2 regions of the Nonomuraea sp. LPB2021202275-12-8 genome follow, and region 2 is predicted to be linked to the other one. Evidence: riboswitches for the same ligand, from Rfam matches in the RefSeq annotation. Region 2 holds a riboswitch; the other holds the start of a gene.
What was found. A riboswitch is a leader RNA that binds a small molecule or an ion and turns the genes downstream of it on or off. The one in region 2 is predicted to bind S-adenosylmethionine.
Positions count from the first base shown of each region.

Region 1 (8,279 bases), on a different contig from region 2:
CCGCGGGATTTCCCGCGGCGGGCTTTCCGCTGCGCCGCTGCCGTCGGACCACCCGGGCTGACAGCGCCGCGACCAGCAGCACCATGCCCACCACCACCGGCGTCCTGGACGAGGGCGGCCCAGTGGGCGGGCCGTCGCCGAAGTAGCCACCCGGCAGGGCGGGCATCGAGGCGGCGCCTGCCAGCCGTCTCGCCTCGCGCAGTGCCAGTGCCGCGTTCGCCACCCCGTGCCCGTAGGAGCGGCTGTAGCCGCCGGGCGGCCGCTTCCTGGTGCCGCGCTCGATGGCCCGGCGGATGTGATAGGGCGACAGCTCCGGATGGGCCGACTTGATCAGCGCGGCGATGCCCGCCACCATGGCCGCCGCCGAGCTGGTGCCGTCGCCGACCACGTAGCCGCCGGACGCGCCCGCGGTGACGATCTCCGTGCCCGGGGCCACCACGGAGAGGTAGTCCTGCCGGTTGGAGAACCGCGCCGGCCTGAGCCTCCTGTCGACGGCGCCTACCGCGATCACGCCCGGGTACGCGGCGGGGAAGTTCTTCCTGTTCGCCGTGTCGCCGTCGTTGCCCGAGGAGGCCACGAGCACGGCTCCGTGGCCGACGGCGTACTGCACGGCCTCCTCCGCGGCGGCCGAGCCCTCCCACGCGCCGCTGCCCCCGCCCAGGGACATGCTGATCACGTCCGCGCCGTGGTCGACCGCGTAGCGGATCCCCCTGGCCAGCGCGTCACCCCCATCTGAGCGCAGCTTCTCGCGCCGCGGATCGGAGTTCTCCAGCGTGACCCGGACCGACAGCACGTCGGCCGCGGGCGCCACGCCCAGCACGCCCCGGCGGCGCCCCTCGCCGTGCCCGCGGCCGGCGATCAGGCTGGCCATGGCGGTGCCGTGATGCCCCCACGGGCCGCCGCGCCTGGAGGCGCCGGTCAGGTTGGGGCCCTGCACCACGGCGCCGCCGAGATCGGGGTGGTCGGTCCGGACGCCGGTGTCGAGCACGGCCACCAGCACGCGCTCGCCCCGGCTCGCCTGCCACGCCTCGGGCAGCCGCAGCAGGGGGAGCTGCCACTGCCTGGCCCGGGCCATGACGCCCACCTCGTCGTGGGGCCGTGCCGAGGCTGCCGCGGTCGTCGCCGCGCCGCCGGCGGGCAGTGCCGCCACGCAGACCAGGAGCAGCAGCGGCATCACGGGCGGCAGCAGGCGCCGGATCCGGTGCGTCCGGCTCATCCGGTGAGGCTCCGGTGCAGCTCGACCGCGAGCTGGCGGGCGATGCCGCGCAGCCGGGACCCCGCCCGGTCTCCCGGCCGGTAGGGCCTGCCGTCCGCGTATCCGGCGGCCGTGGCCACGAGGTAGCGCTCGTGCGAGGAGACCACGGTCCCGGTGAAGTACTGCCGCTCGCCGAAGCGCTCGGCAGGTCCGCCGGGAAAGGCCACCGGCCGCACCGTCGGAGGCCGGAAGCCGCCGGGCGGCGCGGGCTCGCCGTAGCCGGTCAGCACGGCGATGCCGACGGTGGCGACGAAGGTGGAGGTGCTGTCGGCGTAGGTGGCGCGCAGCGCGGTGACGCACGCGGGCAGCGCGCGGACGGCGCCGGGCTGGAAGGCCGCCCGGCACGGCGCCTCGGGTGCCACGCCCGTCAGCACATAGGTGACCCGCGCACCTGACGGGCTGGTGCCGGGCACGGCAGGCGGGAAGACCCGCGAGACCGGCCAGGAACTCCAGCGGTCGGGAACGGCCGGTCCCGCGGGCGACCAGACCGCGAACAGGATGGAGATCAGGACAACGTAGATGTGATGCACGACGACCTCGAACGGGGGGAGGGGGCGCCCGAACTGCCGTGCATTCTGACATGCGGCCGTTGGTTCAATCCGACGCTTCGGTAAACAGTCCGATACGCCGTGTAATCGCCCTTCTGTGGCTTTCGTGTCAGCCAGAGGGGGAAAGCCGGACATGTGCACCCGGCGGAAGGCCCAGGCGCTGAGCCGCGTCACCACAGTGCACCGCGAACGCGATCAGCCCGGCCGAATCCGCGAACGCCACCAGCTCGCCGGGCGCCACCGCCGCGTACGTCTCGCGATAGGGCATCGACAGGCGGCGCCGGCCCAGCATGACGCCGATGGTGTCGCCCACCCGCACCCCCAGCGCCTCCAGGTCACCCGCCGCGATCGACAGCTGGGTGTTGCCGTAGCCGTCGACCGAGACGACCTCGCCCTCCACCGCGCCCTCACGCAGCACCGACGTGGGCTCCGGCAGTGACACCAGCCGGTCCAGCGGCACCGCCGGGCCCAGCTCCGCGGGGTCCAGCCCGCCCCACAGCCGCGCCGCGACGGGCGCGAACACGTCCCGGCCGTGAAAGGTGGGCGAGACCGGGTGCAGGAAGTGCTCCTCGTTGCGGATCTCGTACGCCGCCCGCGCGCCGCCGCTGGCGTGGATCGCCCAGGACAGCAGCCCGTTGTCCGGGCCGACGAACACCCTGCCGCCCGCCTCGACGGCCACCGCACGCCTCGCTCCGCCGGCGCCCGGGTCGACCGCGCCGATGTGCACGCCGCTGGGCAGGTAGGGGATCGTCTGCGCGAGGATCGCCGCGCCGCGCCGTACGTCGCCCGAGGGAACGATATGGCACACGTCGATCACCCGGGCGGACGGAGCCATCTTCGCGATCACCCCGTGACAAGCGGCCACATAGCCATCTTCGAGCCCGTAGTCGGTCAGAAGCGTGATGACTGAGGTCACACTTGGTGACTGTACGTCTCCCAATCCGCCGTGAACACCCGCCTCGCGCACATTACGATGGCGACGGGCCGCGTGCGTGTGAAAGCCCGCGCCCCGTCACGAGGAGGAGACCATGGACACTGCACCGGTCAGCGGTGACAGTGCTAACCCCGGACCCGATCGTCAGCCCCTCACCGACCGTGAGCTCGAACTCCTCGCCTTCGAACGCCACTGGTGGCGTTACGCGGGCGCCAAGGAGCAGGCCATCAAGGAGACCTTCGGGTTCTCCACCACCCGCTACTACCAGTTGCTCGGCGAATTGATCGACCGGCCGGAGGCGCTGGAGCAGGACCCGATGCTGGTCAAGCGCCTGCGCAGGCTGCGCGCCACGCGCCAGCGAGAGCGCGCGGCCAGGCGCTTCGGCATGCGCCCCTGACCCGCTGGGTAAGGCAGGCGCGTGAAGAACATCCCTGGAACGGAAGCGATACTGAAAGACCCGGCGGGCGCCGTGATCGGGCTCGACTTCGACGGGACCCTGTCCCCGATCGTGCCCGATCCCGCAGCCGCCCGGATCCACCCCGAGGCCGCCGCCGTCCTCGGTGAGCTGGGTGAGCACGTCAGGGCGGTGGTCATCGTGACCGGCAGGCCGGCGGCCACCGCCCTCCACCTCGGCCCCGGCCTGGAGAGGGTGCCGGGCCTGGTGGTGCTCGGCCACTACGGGTTCGAACGGTGGGAGAACGGCCGGATCTCCGCCCCGCCGCCCCCACCCGGCGTGCCCCGGGCCGAGGCCGAGCTGCCGCTCCTGCTCGACTCCCTCGGCGTGCGCGGCGTGGCCATCGAGGACAAGGGCCGGGCGGTGGCCGTGCACACCAGGCGCAGCCCCGACCCCGAGGGCACGCTGGCCACGCTGCGCGAGCCGATCGCCAAGCTGGCCGCCAAGCACGGGCTGGTCGTCGAGCCGGGCCGGATGGTGCTGGAGCTCCGGCCGCCCGGCATGGACAAGGGACACGCGCTCAGCCTGTTCCTGACCGAGCGGGCCGCCAGGTCCGTGCTGTTCGCCGGCGACGACCTGGGCGATCTGGCAGCCTTCGACGCGGTCAGGGCCGCCGGCGTGCCCGGCGTGACGGTCTGCAGCGGCTCGGCCGAGGTGACGGAGCTGGCCGAGCGGGCGGACATCGTGGTGGACGGGCCCGAGGGCGTGGTGGCGCTGCTGAAGGAGTTGACGTCGGCGTTCAGCCGATCGTGAGTCGCTTGCAAGTCCGGCGATCTACGGTCGGCGCATGCCCAAGCGATACCTAGCCGTAGTGGCCGCTGCTGCCACGGCCGTCCTGCTGACGCCGCTGTCCGCCGCCGCCGCCGCCCCGCCCCAGCCGCTGAAGCTGCGCAACGGCCTGACCCTCTACCTGCCGATCCAGTGGCGCGTCCACGGCGGCGGCACCGACTGGATCCACGTCGTCACCGGCAAGTGCGCCGAGCCGAAGGGCGGCTTCTTCATGCCGGACTGCAGGGGCTTCTGGATCCTCGGGCCGAAGGCGATCAAGCTGGGAGCCGAGGGGTTCGGGCCGTACAACGCGAGCAGGGGCGGCTACTACCCCGCCTCGGACGTGCAGCTGTGCCCGGTGAACGGCAAGCTGCAGCGCGGTGAGCAGCTCAAGCACAGCAAGGGGCTGCGCCAGTTCGGGCCCGGGCACAAGGCGGTCTACCACGAGTTCCAGACCCGCTGCCGGACTCTCTCCGGCAAGTCGACCAAGGTGCGCTTCACCACCCGCGAGTGGTATCTGCCGCAGACGAAGATCCTGGTCGTGGACAACTGGAAGACGCGGGGGCTGCCCACCGCCCTCCGGCACGCCGACTGGAGCTGACCGGCCTCAGGTCAGCGCGTCGAGCTGGGCCGCCAGCCACTTCTGCGGCGGAAGCGCCGTCGCGGCCGACTCGAGCCGGTCGCGGCGGCGCATCCGCTCCTCCTCCGGCATGACCAGCGCCTGGTGCAGCGCGCCGGCCGTGCCACTGATGTCGTAGGGGTTCACCACCAGCGCGTGCGCCCCCAGCTCGGCCGCCGCGCCCGCCTCGCGCGACAGCACCAGCGCGCAGCGCGGCGAGAGGACCGGGCCCTCCTTGGCCACCAGGTTCATGCCGTCGCGGATCGGGTTGACCAGCAGCACGTCCGCCAGCCGGTAGGCGGCCAGCGAGCGGGGGTAGTCGTCGTTGACGTTGAGTATCAGCGGATCCCAGTCCTCCGTGGCGTACTCGTCCTCGATCTCCTGCGCGCAGCGCTGCACCGAGGCGGTGTACTCGCGGTATTCGGGCAGGTCGTGGCGGCTGGGATAGGCGAACGCCAGGTGCACCACGCGACCGTGCCACTCGGGATGCGCGGCCAGGAACTCGCGGTAGGCCAGCAGGCCGCGCACGATGTTCTTCGACAGCTCGGTGCGGTCGATGCGGACGATGAGCTTGCGGTCGCCGACCTGATCCCGGAGCGCGCTCATGTGCGACTCGACGTCGGGCTCGCCGGCCCGCGCCCACAGCGCCTTGCCGTCGACGCCCAGGCCGTGCACGCCGACTCGGGTGGTCCTGCCCTCGTAGGTGACCGTGCGGCCCGCGCGGTCCACCCGAGCGCCCAGCAGCGCCTCGCAGCAGTCCATGAACGCCCCCGCCCACCGGTCGGTGAGGAAGCCCGCGTGGTCGGCGCCCAGGATGCCACCCAGCACCTCGCCCGCGACCTCGTCGGGCAGCAGCGAGAAGTACTCGGGCGGCGCCCACGGCGTGTGGCTGAAGTGCGCGATGCGCAGGTCGGGTCGCTCGGCCCTGAGCATCGCCGGCGTCAGCGTCAGGTGGTAGTCCTGCACCATCACGCGCGCGCCGTGAACGGCCTCCTCGGCCAGAGCCAGCGCGAAGGCCCCGTTGTAGTCGCGGTAGGACCCCCAGTCGCGCTGGAACCTGGTGCCGAAGTGCGGCGCGTTGGGGGTGTCGTAGAGCAGGTGGTTGACGAACCAGAGCGTGGAGTTGGCCACGGAGTTGTAGGCGCGGTGGAAGACGGCCGGCGGGATGTCGAGCATCCGCAGCGCCCCGGTGTCGTAGCCGGCGTCGTCGAGCCGGCCGCCGGGGGCCTGCCGCACGGCGCTGCGGTCACCGTCGGACAGGGCGGCGCACACCCACAGCACGCCCTCGTCCTTGGCCACGCCTGTGAGGCCGGAAACGAGCCCGCCACCACCGCGTTTCATGGTCAGTTCACCGTCCTCGGAGACGGTGAACGAGACGGGGCCTCTGTTCGAGGCGAGCAGGATGCTGTTCATTTAAGCTCCCTCCGACCTTAGGATCCCAGCTATGGCGCTTGATGAGCTAACCGAGGAACTGGCCCGCTCCGCCGCCGTCGGGGATCATCGCGCACTCGGCGAGCTCCTGCGGAGGATCGAGCCGGACGTGCTGCGGCACTGCGCCCGCATCCTGCCCTACCACCAGGACGCGGAGGAGGCGGCCCAGGACACCCTGCTGGCGGTCGCACGCAACATCGGGCGGTTCGAGGGACGGGCCAGGTTCAGCACCTGGCTGCACATCGTCACGGCCAACTGCGCACGCACCACCTACCGGTCGCTGAAGCGCAGGTCCGCCGAGCAGAGCTCCGACGAGCTGCCCATGCAGAAGCCCGACGTGCGGCGGGTCAGCGTGATCGCCGGGTCCCGGCTGGACCTGCTCGACGCGATGGAGGCGCTGGAGGCCGACAAGCCCGACCTGGCGCAGGCGCTGGTGCTGCGCGACATCGTCCAGCTCGACTACAGCGAGGTGGCCGAGCAGCTCAAGATCCCGCTCGGCACCGCCAAATCGCGTATCCACCAGGCCCGCAAGTATGTCCAGGCGGCGCTGGGAGAGGACTACCGTTGAGACCGCGAATCCCGCATGCTGAGATGACTGGTCGGTTCACGCGATTGATTAGGTAGAGTCCGGTTCAGCAGCAACAACTGAATATTGCTCATCCAGAGGGGTGGAGGGACCGGCCCTGCGAAGCCCCGGCAACCCTCCCGGCTTGTGACTCGCGACCTGGCGAGGCCGACCGGGACAGGTGCCAATTCCGGTCTGCGGTCAGGGTGGCCGCAGGCGAAGATGAGGGAAGGCCTCGCTTCATGTCGCTCGACTTTGGTCCCGCCGAAGCTCTCTCCTGCCGCGAGTGCGGCACCCGCTATCCGCTCGGACCCAGTTTCGCCTGTCTGGAGTGTTTCGGGCCGCTTGAGGCGGCCTACTCCTTCGGCGACGTCACCCGGGCCTCCATCGAGTCCGGACCGGCCAACATCTGGCGCTACCGCTCGCTCCTGCCGGTGCCTGTCGACGTCGCCACGAAGCCGAACATGAACCCCGGCTGGACCAAGCTCGTCAAGGCGGGCAACCTCGGCAGGGAGCTGGGCATCAGGTCCCTCTACGTGAAGGACGACTCGGGCAACCCCACTCATTCCTTCAAGGACCGGGTGGTCGCCATCGCGGTCGAGGCGGCGCGCAACTTCGGCTTCCACACGCTGTCCTGCTCCTCCACCGGCAACCTGGCCGGCGCAGTGACGGCCGCCGCCGCCAGGGCCGGGCTCGACGCCTGCGTGTTCATTCCCGCGGGGCTGGAGCAGGCCAAGATCGCCATGGCCCGCGTGTTCGGCGGCAAGATCGTCGGCATCGAGGGCACCTACGACGAGGTCAACCGGTTCTGCTCCGAGCTCATCGGTGACCCGCTGGGCGACAAGTGGGGCTTCGTCAACGTCAACCTGCGGCCCTACTACGCCGAGGGCTCCAAGACGCTCGCCTACGAGATCGCCGAGCAGCTCGGCTGGCGGCTGCCCGAGCAGATCGTCATCCCGGTGGCCTCGGGCTCCCAGCTCACGAAGATCGACAAGGGCTTCAAGGAGCTGATCGAGCTGGGGCTGGTCGAGGACGCCCCGTACAAGATCTACGGCGCTCAGGCGCTCGGCTGCTCGCCGGTGTCGTCCGCCTACAAGGCCGGCCACGACGTGGTCCAGCCGGTCAAGCCCGACACCATCGCCAAGTCGCTGGCCATCGGCAACCCCGCCGACGGCCCCTACGTGCTCGACATCGCGCGCCGCACGGGCGGCGCGGTGGAGGACGTCACGGACGCCGAGATCGTCGCGGCGATCAAGCTGCTGGCCTCCACCGAGGGCATCTTCGCCGAGACGGCGGGCGGTGTCACGGTGGGCGTGCTGAAGAAGCTCGTGGAGACCGGGCAGCTCGACCCGGAGCTGGAGACCGTGGTGCTCAATACCGGCGACGGGCTCAAGACGCTCGACGTGATCGCCGACGACGCCAAGCCCACGGCCGTCATCCGGCCTTCTCTCGACGCGTTCCGCGCGACTGTCTGACAATCAGGAAAGGCGAGATTTATCATGAGCGTTTCTGTGCGGATTCCCACCATCCTGCGCACCTACACCGACGGCAACGCGGAAGTGAGTGGGGAGGGCGCGACTCTGCGTGACGTGCTCGTCAAGCTCGACTCCGACTATCCGGGGATCGGCGCGCGCATTCTCGATGAATCGGGCAAGATTCGTCGTTTTGTCAACGTTTATGTTGGCGAAGAGGACGTCCGTTTCGC
Region 1 covers NZ_JBAHWD010000053.1:847-9,125, reverse strand. Annotated here, with positions in the region: gene V5E28_RS45840 (S8 family serine peptidase) at 1-1,216, opposite strand, end outside; gene V5E28_RS45835 (hypothetical protein) at 1,213-1,785, opposite strand; gene V5E28_RS45830 (SAM hydrolase/SAM-dependent halogenase family protein) at 1,913-2,719, opposite strand; gene V5E28_RS45825 (DUF3263 domain-containing protein) at 2,832-3,134, shown strand; gene otsB (trehalose-phosphatase) at 3,156-3,944, shown strand; gene V5E28_RS45815 (hypothetical protein) at 3,979-4,560, shown strand; gene V5E28_RS45810 (alpha,alpha-trehalose-phosphate synthase (UDP-forming)) at 4,567-5,991, opposite strand; gene V5E28_RS45805 (RNA polymerase sigma factor) at 6,023-6,577, shown strand; SAM riboswitch class I at 6,663-6,803, shown strand; gene thrC (threonine synthase) at 6,817-8,049, shown strand; gene V5E28_RS45795 (MoaD/ThiS family protein) at 8,074-8,279, shown strand, end outside.
Region 1: it holds a riboswitch for S-adenosylmethionine, as region 2 does, so the genes downstream of both, thrC (threonine synthase) here and V5E28_RS15110 (aminotransferase class V-fold PLP-dependent enzyme) in region 2, are expected to answer to the same signal.

Region 2 (8,279 bases):
GAGCTGCTGGGCGTCCTTCTGCCCGAACACCGCCAGATCGGGCCGTACCAGGTTGAACAGCTTGAGCACGACCGTGAGCATGCCGTCGAAGTGGCCGGGCCTGGAGGCGCCCTCGACGATCCGCCCCATCTCGCCGGAGCTGACGCTCACTTGGCGGTCCGGGGGGTACATGTCCTGGACGGCCGGGGCGAACACCACCTCGACGCCCTCTGCCCGACACACGTCGAGGTCGGCGTCGAATGTACGGGGATAACGGGAAAAATCCTCGCTTGGCCCGAACTGCAGCGGGTTGACGAAGACGCTGACGACGACCTGATCGGCGCGTGCCCGAGCAGCCCGGATGAGCGAGCGGTGACCCTCGTGCAGGGCTCCCATGGTGGGCACCAGGGCGACGGACCCGTCGCGCCGGGCCTTGATCAGATCGGTGCGATTCCTGGCGACGATCAGGTCCATGCGGGGCCTCCGGGAGCGGCGGTCAGCGACGTGGCGGATCCACGACATGACCGGCGGCGGTCAGGTCCATATGTTGCCACCCAGGGCGTCGAGCAGCCGCTCGGCCTCCTCCGGCTTCAGCAGCCCGGCGGCCAGGGCGCGGTCGGCGGTGAGCCTGGCCAGGGCGACGTAGGCGTCGGCCGCCTCCGGCGCGCTCAGGATCAGGGCGTCGACGTGCTTGCGCACGGTGCCGGCGTCACCGCGCACCACCGGCCCGGTCAGGCCCGCGAGACCCAGTCTGAGCACGTTGTCCAGGGCGGCGCCGAGCAGCGGCCCGAGCATGCGGCCCGGGTGCTCGACGCCGATGCGCCGCAGCAGCTCGGAGGATTCGGCGATGAGGGTGACCATGTGGTTGGCCGCGCTCGCCAGGGCCGCGTGATAGAGGGCGCGGTCGGCGTCGGCGATCCAGACGGGCTCGCCGCCCATCTCGATGACCAGCGCCTCGGCGATGGGGCGGAGCGGCTCGGGCGCGGTGACGCCGAACGAGCAGCCGGTGATCCGGTTGAGGTCGTCGTCCCTGCCGGTGAAGGTCATCACCGGGTGCAGCGCCAGCGGCAGCGCGCCCGCCTTGGCGGCCGGATCCAGCACGGCCAGCCCGTAGGCGCCGCTGGTGTGGACGAGCAGCTTGCCCTGGAGTGCGGCACCCGTCGCCGCCAGGCCGCCGACGAGGTCGGGCAGCGCGTCGTCGGGCACGGTGAGCAGGATCAGCTCCGCCGCCCTGACGACCTCGTCGGGCCGGACGGGCTCGACCCGCAGCCGGTCCGCCGCCCAACGCCTGGAGGCGTCGGACACCCCGCTCGCGGCCACGACGCGGTGGCCGGCCTGCGCCAGAGCGGCGCCGAGGACGGAGCCCACCCTGCCCGAACCCAGCACACCGACAGTCAGCCGTGCCGGGCGATCACCTGCGTCCATGACGTCTCACCCCTGTCGACCCGATGGCGCTGCCGACCAGCGTAACGGCCGCGACGGGGCAGACATGTGACCGGGGTTTTGCCGCATGTTGCGTTACCGACAAATCGGACAAGGGCATACAAAAGGTGCACCCCCTGTCGGGAGAGATGAGGAGAGGGGTTCATCGCATCGCAGCGGGCGCCGGGTCCGCGCCAGGACCGACGCCCGCACGGTGTGCGAACCTCTTGGAGGTGCACCAGTGGCCGCCACCGCCGACTGGCGGACCACACGTGAAGCTCGGACCGGCCACGGCCGGTCCGAGCTCTCACATCAGCGGTGCACGTGAGCGCTCGCACCACCCTTGCAGCCGGCGAAGGCCAGGCCGATGACGGCGATCGCGTTGCCGCAGACGTTGATCGGCGCGGTGATGGGCAGGAAGATCTGGTTGCCGGAGAGCACGCCGCTGCGGCCACTGGTGGTGTCGGCCTGAGCGGGGGCGGCAAGGGAAAGCATGGCGAGCGCGCCGACCACGACCATGGTCTTCTTGAACACGAAGGCTCCTCTCGGGGATGCGGCGAGGACCGCAGGAAGCGTGACAATGTGCAGTCGCTTGGCGACAACGCGTAAACGTTAGCGCAAGTCTGCCACTATGAGTAGTCAATGCATAACCCAACGTGTAATCGCTCGATCGTGAGATAGTCCAGACATGTGGCTCACCTGGCGCGCCGCCACCGATCGCGCGCTGTACGGCGAGAACGGCTTCTACCTGCGTGAGCGCCCCTCAGGCCACTTCCGCACCTCGGTCAGCGCCTCGGCGGTGTTCGCCGAGGCCGTGCTGGCGCTGCTGGCGGAAGTGGACGCCGAGCTCGGCATGCCGGGCAAGCTCGACCTGGTCGACATCGGCGCCGGCGAGGGCGTGCTCGTCCGCCGCGTGCTGGGCGCGGCCGACCCCGAGCTGCTCAGCAGGCTGCGGGTCACGGCCGTCGAGGTGTCGCCCAGGCCCGACGGCCTGCCGCCGGAGGTCGCTTGGGTCCCGGCCGTCCCCGCGGGCATCAGCGGCCTGGCCATCGCCAACGAGTGGCTGGACAACGTCCCGCTGGACGTCGTCGAGCAGACACCCGGCGGGCCGAGGCTCGTCATGGTCGACACCGAGACCGGCGAGGAGCGGCTGGGCGACCCTCCGGACGAGGCCGATCGCGACTGGCTCGAACGGTGGTGGCCGCTGTCGCGCACCGGCGCGCGCGCCGAGATCGGGCGGCCGCGCGACGCGGCCTGGGCGGCGGTCCTGACACGACTCGAACGGGGTTGCGCGATCGCCGTGGATTATGCACACCCTGTGGATAACCGGCCGCCCTGCGGGACGCTCACCGGATACCGCGACGGGGCGGTGGTGATGCCCGTCCCCGACGGCACCTGCGACATTACGGCTCATGTGGCGCTCGACGCGTGCGCCGAGGCGGGCCGGCAGGCCGGTGCGATATCCACAGGCTTGTCCACACAGCGCATCGCGCTGCGTGCTCTGGGGATCACCGGCACACGACCGCCACTCGACCTGGCCCATGCCGATCCGCGCGGCTATCTCAGGGCTCTGGCCCGGGCCTCGGAGGAGGCGGAGCTGATCGACCCGGCGGGTCTCGGCGGCTTCGGCTGGCTCAGCCAGAGCCGGTGAAGGCCCGCCGTCAGGTCACGCTGAGGTCGAGCGACTCCAGGCCCCGGATGACGTAGCCCGGCTTCCAGACCGGCTCCCGGACGAGCTCCAGCTTCGGCGCCCGGTCCATCAGCGCGCCGAAGGACTCGATGAGCTCGATCCTGGCCAGCGGCGCCCCCAGGCAGAAGTGGATGCCCGCGCCGAAGGAGATGTGCGGATTGTCCACGCGGCCCACGTCGAGCCGGTCGGGGTCGTCGAACACCTCCGGATCGCGGTTGGCCGACCCGAACAGCAACGCGACCTCCACCCCGCGCGGGATCGAGACGCCGCCGACCTCGATGTCCTCCAGCACCCAGCGCTCGAACATCTGCAGCGGCGTGTCCCACCGCATCAGCTCCTCGATCGCCGACGGCAGCAGCCCGCGATCCTCGCGGAGACGTACGAGCTCGGCCGGGTTCCTGAACAGGGACCACCAGCCGTTGCCCGTCACGTTCACGGTGGCCTCGTGGCCCGCGTTGAGCAGCAGCACGCAGGTGCCGACCAGCTCGTCCTGCGTGAGCTCGTCGATCTGGGCGAGCGCGCTGATCAGGTCGTCGCCGGGCCTGGCCGCGCGCTCGCGGGCCAGCTCCTTGAGGTAGCCGGCGAACTCCGACGCGGCCCGGACCGCCGTGTGCTGCGCCTCAGGGGCCGGGTTGAGCTCGTACATCCCGCAGATGTCGGCCGACCAGGGGCGAAGCAGGTGGCGGTCGCCCTCGGGGATGCCGAGCATCTCGGCGATCACCGTCACCGGGAGAGGCTCGGCGACCTCGGCGATCAGGTCGCCGCCGCCCTTGGCGACGAACGCGTCCACCAGGCCGCCGGCGATGGCCCGCACGCGGGGGCGCAGCGACTCGACCATGCGCGGGGTGAACGCCCTGGAGACCAGGCGGCGCAGCCTGGTGTGCACCGGCGGCTCGACGTCGAGCATGCCCGCCCTGATCACCCGCCAGAACGGCTCCTGGAACTCCGGCTCGGGCTCCTTGCCGAATTCCTCGTGCGTGGCCACGTGCAGGTAGGACCTGCCCAGGCGACGGTCCCTGAGCAGGGTGTTCACGTCGGCGTGGCGGGAGATCAGCCACTGGCCCGTCGGTTCGAAGAAGCTGACGGGCGCCTCGCGCCTCAACTCGGCGTAGACCCCGTACGGGTTCGCCACGAAATCGGGATTCCAGGGATCAAAGCGCACTATTGCATCTTAGGAGGCACCTCTTCGTGCTTGGTCTTCCTGCTCCGCATCCGGATGTTGAGCAGCTCCACGATGACCGAGAACGCCATCGCGAAGTAGATGTAGCCCTTGGGGATGTGCTGGTCCAGGCCCTCGGCGATGAGCACCACCCCGATCAGCACCAGGAACGCCAGAGCCAGCATCTTGATGCTCGGATGCGTGTCGACGAACCTGCTGATCGGCCCCGAGGCGAACAGCATCACGACCACCGCCACCACGACGGCCGCGACCATCACGCCGAGCTCGTCCACCATGCCGACGGCGGTGATGACCGAGTCGAGCGAGAACACCACGTCGAGCACCATGATCTGCACGATCACCGAGGCGAAGGAGGCCGTCGCGACCTGCTTGCCGTCCTTGTCCACGGCGTCCATGCTGTGGCCGATCTCGGTGACGCTCTTGGCGAGCAGGAACAGCCCGCCCAGGAGCAGGATCAGATCCCGCCCGGAGATCTCCTGGCCGAGCACCTCGAACAGCGGCTCGGTGAGCCTGACCACCCACGACAGCGCCAGCAGCAGGAGCAGCCGGCTGATCAGGGCCGCTCCCAGGCCCAGGACGCGCGCCCTGTCGCGCTGCTCGGGCGGCAGCTTACCGGCCAGGATGGAGATGAAGATGATGTTGTCTATGCCCAGAACGATCTCCAGGGCCACAAGGGTGAAGAACCCTATCCAGATCTGTGGGTCTGCCACCCAGTCCAACATCGTGCCTACCTCTTCGCTCGGGGGACGTACCGGGTAGCAACGATCGAGCCCCCGGATAAGTTCGCGGTTGCGATCGGCAGGCAGGTGTCGGTTATAGTGCGGGACGTAGGTCATGAGTGCCAGCGCCAAGCCCCGGCTCGCTGGCCGGCAACCCTCGCGTCCGCGGCGGGGTGCCCCGGGTGAAGACCTGGTCCGCCACGAGGTGTGGCGGGCAAGCGCGGGCTCCGTGGCTGTTCCAGGGGTCCGATGACGACCCCAGGAGGCTCGCCGTGTCCACCTTGACGATCTTCAGCACCGCCGCCCAGCCCGCGCAGCGGGAAGCCGGCGCCACATCCGCGCCGCAGGGCAGGACCATTCCCGCCGTGCTCGGCGCCGACCTCGAGGTGCCGGTCAAGGGCGGCAAGCTGGTCGGCTACGCCAACCTGGACTACGCCGCGAGCGCCCCCTGTCTGGAGCCGGTCAGCGCGGCCGTGACCGCCGCGCTTCCGGCCTACTCCAGCGTGCACCGCGGCGCGGGATACGCCTCCCAGCTCACCACCGCCCGCTACGAGCAGGCCCGCCACACCGTACGGGCCTTCGCCGGCGCCCGGCCCGACGACGCCGTCATCTTCACCCGCAACACCACCGACGCCACCAACCTGCTCGCCCGCTGCCTGCCCGAGGGCACCACCGTGGTCGTCTTCGACACCGAGCACCACGCCTCCCTGCTGCCCTGGAAGCAGACCGTACGGCTGGCTCCCCCGGCCTTCCCCGGTGAGGCCGTCCGCGCGGCCGACGCGGCGCTGGCCGGGATCGACGGGCCGAAGCTGCTCGTCGTCACCGCCGCCTCCAACGTCACCGGCGAGCTGTGGCCGATCGCCGCCCTGGCCCACATCGCGCACCGCCACGGGGCGCGCATCCTGGTCGACGCCGCCCAGCTCGTGCCGCACCGGCCGATCAACCTGACGGCGCTCGACCTGGACTACGTCGCCTTCTCCGGGCACAAGCTGTACGCCCCGTTCGGCGCCGGAGTGCTGCTGGGCAGGCGCGACTGGCTGGCGGACGGGGAGCCGTACCTCAAGGGCGGCGGCGCGGTGCGCGCGGTCGGGGACGCGGGCGAGGGCACCGACTGGCACAACGACCCGGAGCCCCGGCACGAGGCCGGGACCCCGAACGTGCTGGGCGCCATCGCGCTGGCCGCCGCCTGCGACGCGCTCACCGCCACCGGCTGGACGGCGCTGGTCCGGGAGGAGGAGCGGCTGATCGCGCGGCTGCGCTCGAACCTGGCCTCGATCGCGGGCGTGCGGGAGCTGTCACTGTGGGGACCCGACCACCCGCGGGTGGGCATCGTCTCCTTCATCGTCGACGGCTACTCCGCCCGCGAGGTCGCCGAGGTGCTGTCGGGCGAGTACGGGATCGGGGTGCGCGACGGAAAGTTCTGCGCGCACCCGTTCGTACGGCACCTGCTCGGCACCGCCGACGGCGGCTGCGAGGACGACACCGCGTCGGCCGTGCGCGCCTCGATCGGCATCGGCACCACGCAGGAGCACGTGGACCGGCTCGTCGAGGCGCTCCGGGATCTCCTGGCCCGCTGAGGCCCGTGTCAGCGGTTGGGCGGCTTGGGCGGCCTGGTCTGCTCGTCACCGACCAGGGCGTCGACGTCCCGCATGTCCTCGTCGCTCAGCCCGCCGGATCTGGGACCCGAAGGCTGCCTCGGCACGTTGTGCCGCTGTTCGGGCGGCGTGTCGTCGCGGTAGCCGGTCTGGTCCCTGTGCAGGGGCTGCGTGTCGTCCCGGTATTCCTCCGCCGGACGGTCGTGCGAGGTGGGCGGGGCGTGGTCGGCCAGGTCCTGCTCGGCCCTGCGCCGCTGCGAGCGCCTCTTGAACGTCGCGTTCAGGATCCCGTCGAGACCGAGCCTGCCACCCCCCAGCGCCAGGAACAGCAGCGAGGCCGCGCTCAGCGCGCCGACGAACTCCCAGCCGCCCTCCTGGACGAAGATGCCGTTCGGCGCGTGCACGAAGATGAACGCCCCGATCGTCACGACCAGCAGCGCCAGCGCCGCCAGCCGTACCGCCAGCCCCAGGATCAGCATGGCGCCACCGACGGTCTCGGCGACCGTGGTGAACGCGGCGGCGACCTGTGGCATCGGCACGCCCGACTCGGCGAACCCCTCAGCGGTGGCGCCCAGTCCCCCCTGCCACTTCTTCCACCCGTGCGCGATGAAGATCACGCCGATGATCACCCTGGCAATCAGGGCAGCTATGTCGAAAACAACCCTTTTCATGATGATTTCTCCCCCGTTTCCGGTATTCCTCCCCGTGACCGGCTAAGGGATGCGTCGGCATACCGTTCCTTGACCGAGTCCCGCGCTGGATCAGCACAGCCCCCGGTGGCAGCATTGCCATATGACGGAACGCGTGGTGGGAATCGGAGCGGGCGCGAAAGAGCTGGCCACCGAGGACATGATCCTCAATATCGGCCCTCAGCACCCGTCGACACACGGCGTGCTCCGGCTCCGGCTCACCCTCGACGGCGAGCGCATCTCCACCGCCGAGCCGATCATCGGCTACATGCACCGGGGCGCGGAGAAGCTGTTCGAGGTCCGCGACTACCGGCAGATCCTCGTGCTGGCCAACAGGCACGACTGGCTGTCGGCCTTCGCCAACGAGCTGGGCGTGGTCATCGCCGTCGAGCGCATGCTCGGGATGGAACCGCCGGTCAGAGCCGTGTGGGCGCGCACGCTCCTGGCCGAGCTCAACCGGGTGCTCAACCACCTGATGTTCCTCGGCTCCTATCCCCTGGAGCTGGGCGCCATCACCCCCGTCTTCTACGCCTTCAACGAGCGCGAGCGCATCCAGGCCGTGATGGAGGAGATCTCCGGCGGGCGGATGCACTACATGTTCAACCGGGTCGGCGGCCTCAAGGAGGACCTGCCGCTCGGCTGGCTCGACCGGGTGTCGGAGGCCGTCGCCGAGACCAGGCGCCGCGTCCCCGACATCGAGAACCTCATCCTCGGCAACGAGATCTTCCGCGCCCGCACCATGGGCGTCGGCGTGCTCACCCGCGAGCAGATCATGCAGTACGGCGTGAGCGGCCCCGTCGCCCGCGCCTCCGGCGTCGACTTCGACCTGCGGCGCGATCAGCCGTACCTGGCCTACCCCGAGCTGCCCGTCAAGGTCGTCACCCGCAGCGCGGGCGACTGCCACGCCCGCTTCGAGGTGCTGCTCGAACAGCTCAAGGTCTCGCTCGACCTGGCCGACGCCTGTGTGGAGCGGCTGCGCTCACTGCCCCAGGGCCCCATCAACCA
Region 2 covers NZ_JBAHWD010000006.1:407,341-415,619, forward strand. Annotated here, with positions in the region: gene panC (pantoate--beta-alanine ligase) at 1-453, opposite strand, end outside; gene V5E28_RS15085 (Rossmann-like and DUF2520 domain-containing protein) at 514-1,404, opposite strand; gene V5E28_RS15090 (chaplin) at 1,714-1,935, opposite strand; gene V5E28_RS15095 (SAM-dependent methyltransferase) at 2,090-3,052, shown strand; gene V5E28_RS15100 (cytochrome P450) at 3,063-4,253, opposite strand; gene V5E28_RS15105 (TerC family protein) at 4,253-4,981, opposite strand; SAM riboswitch class IV at 5,102-5,217, shown strand; gene V5E28_RS15110 (aminotransferase class V-fold PLP-dependent enzyme) at 5,263-6,567, shown strand; gene V5E28_RS15115 (DoxX family protein) at 6,576-7,256, opposite strand; gene V5E28_RS15120 (NADH-quinone oxidoreductase subunit D) at 7,378-8,279, shown strand, end outside.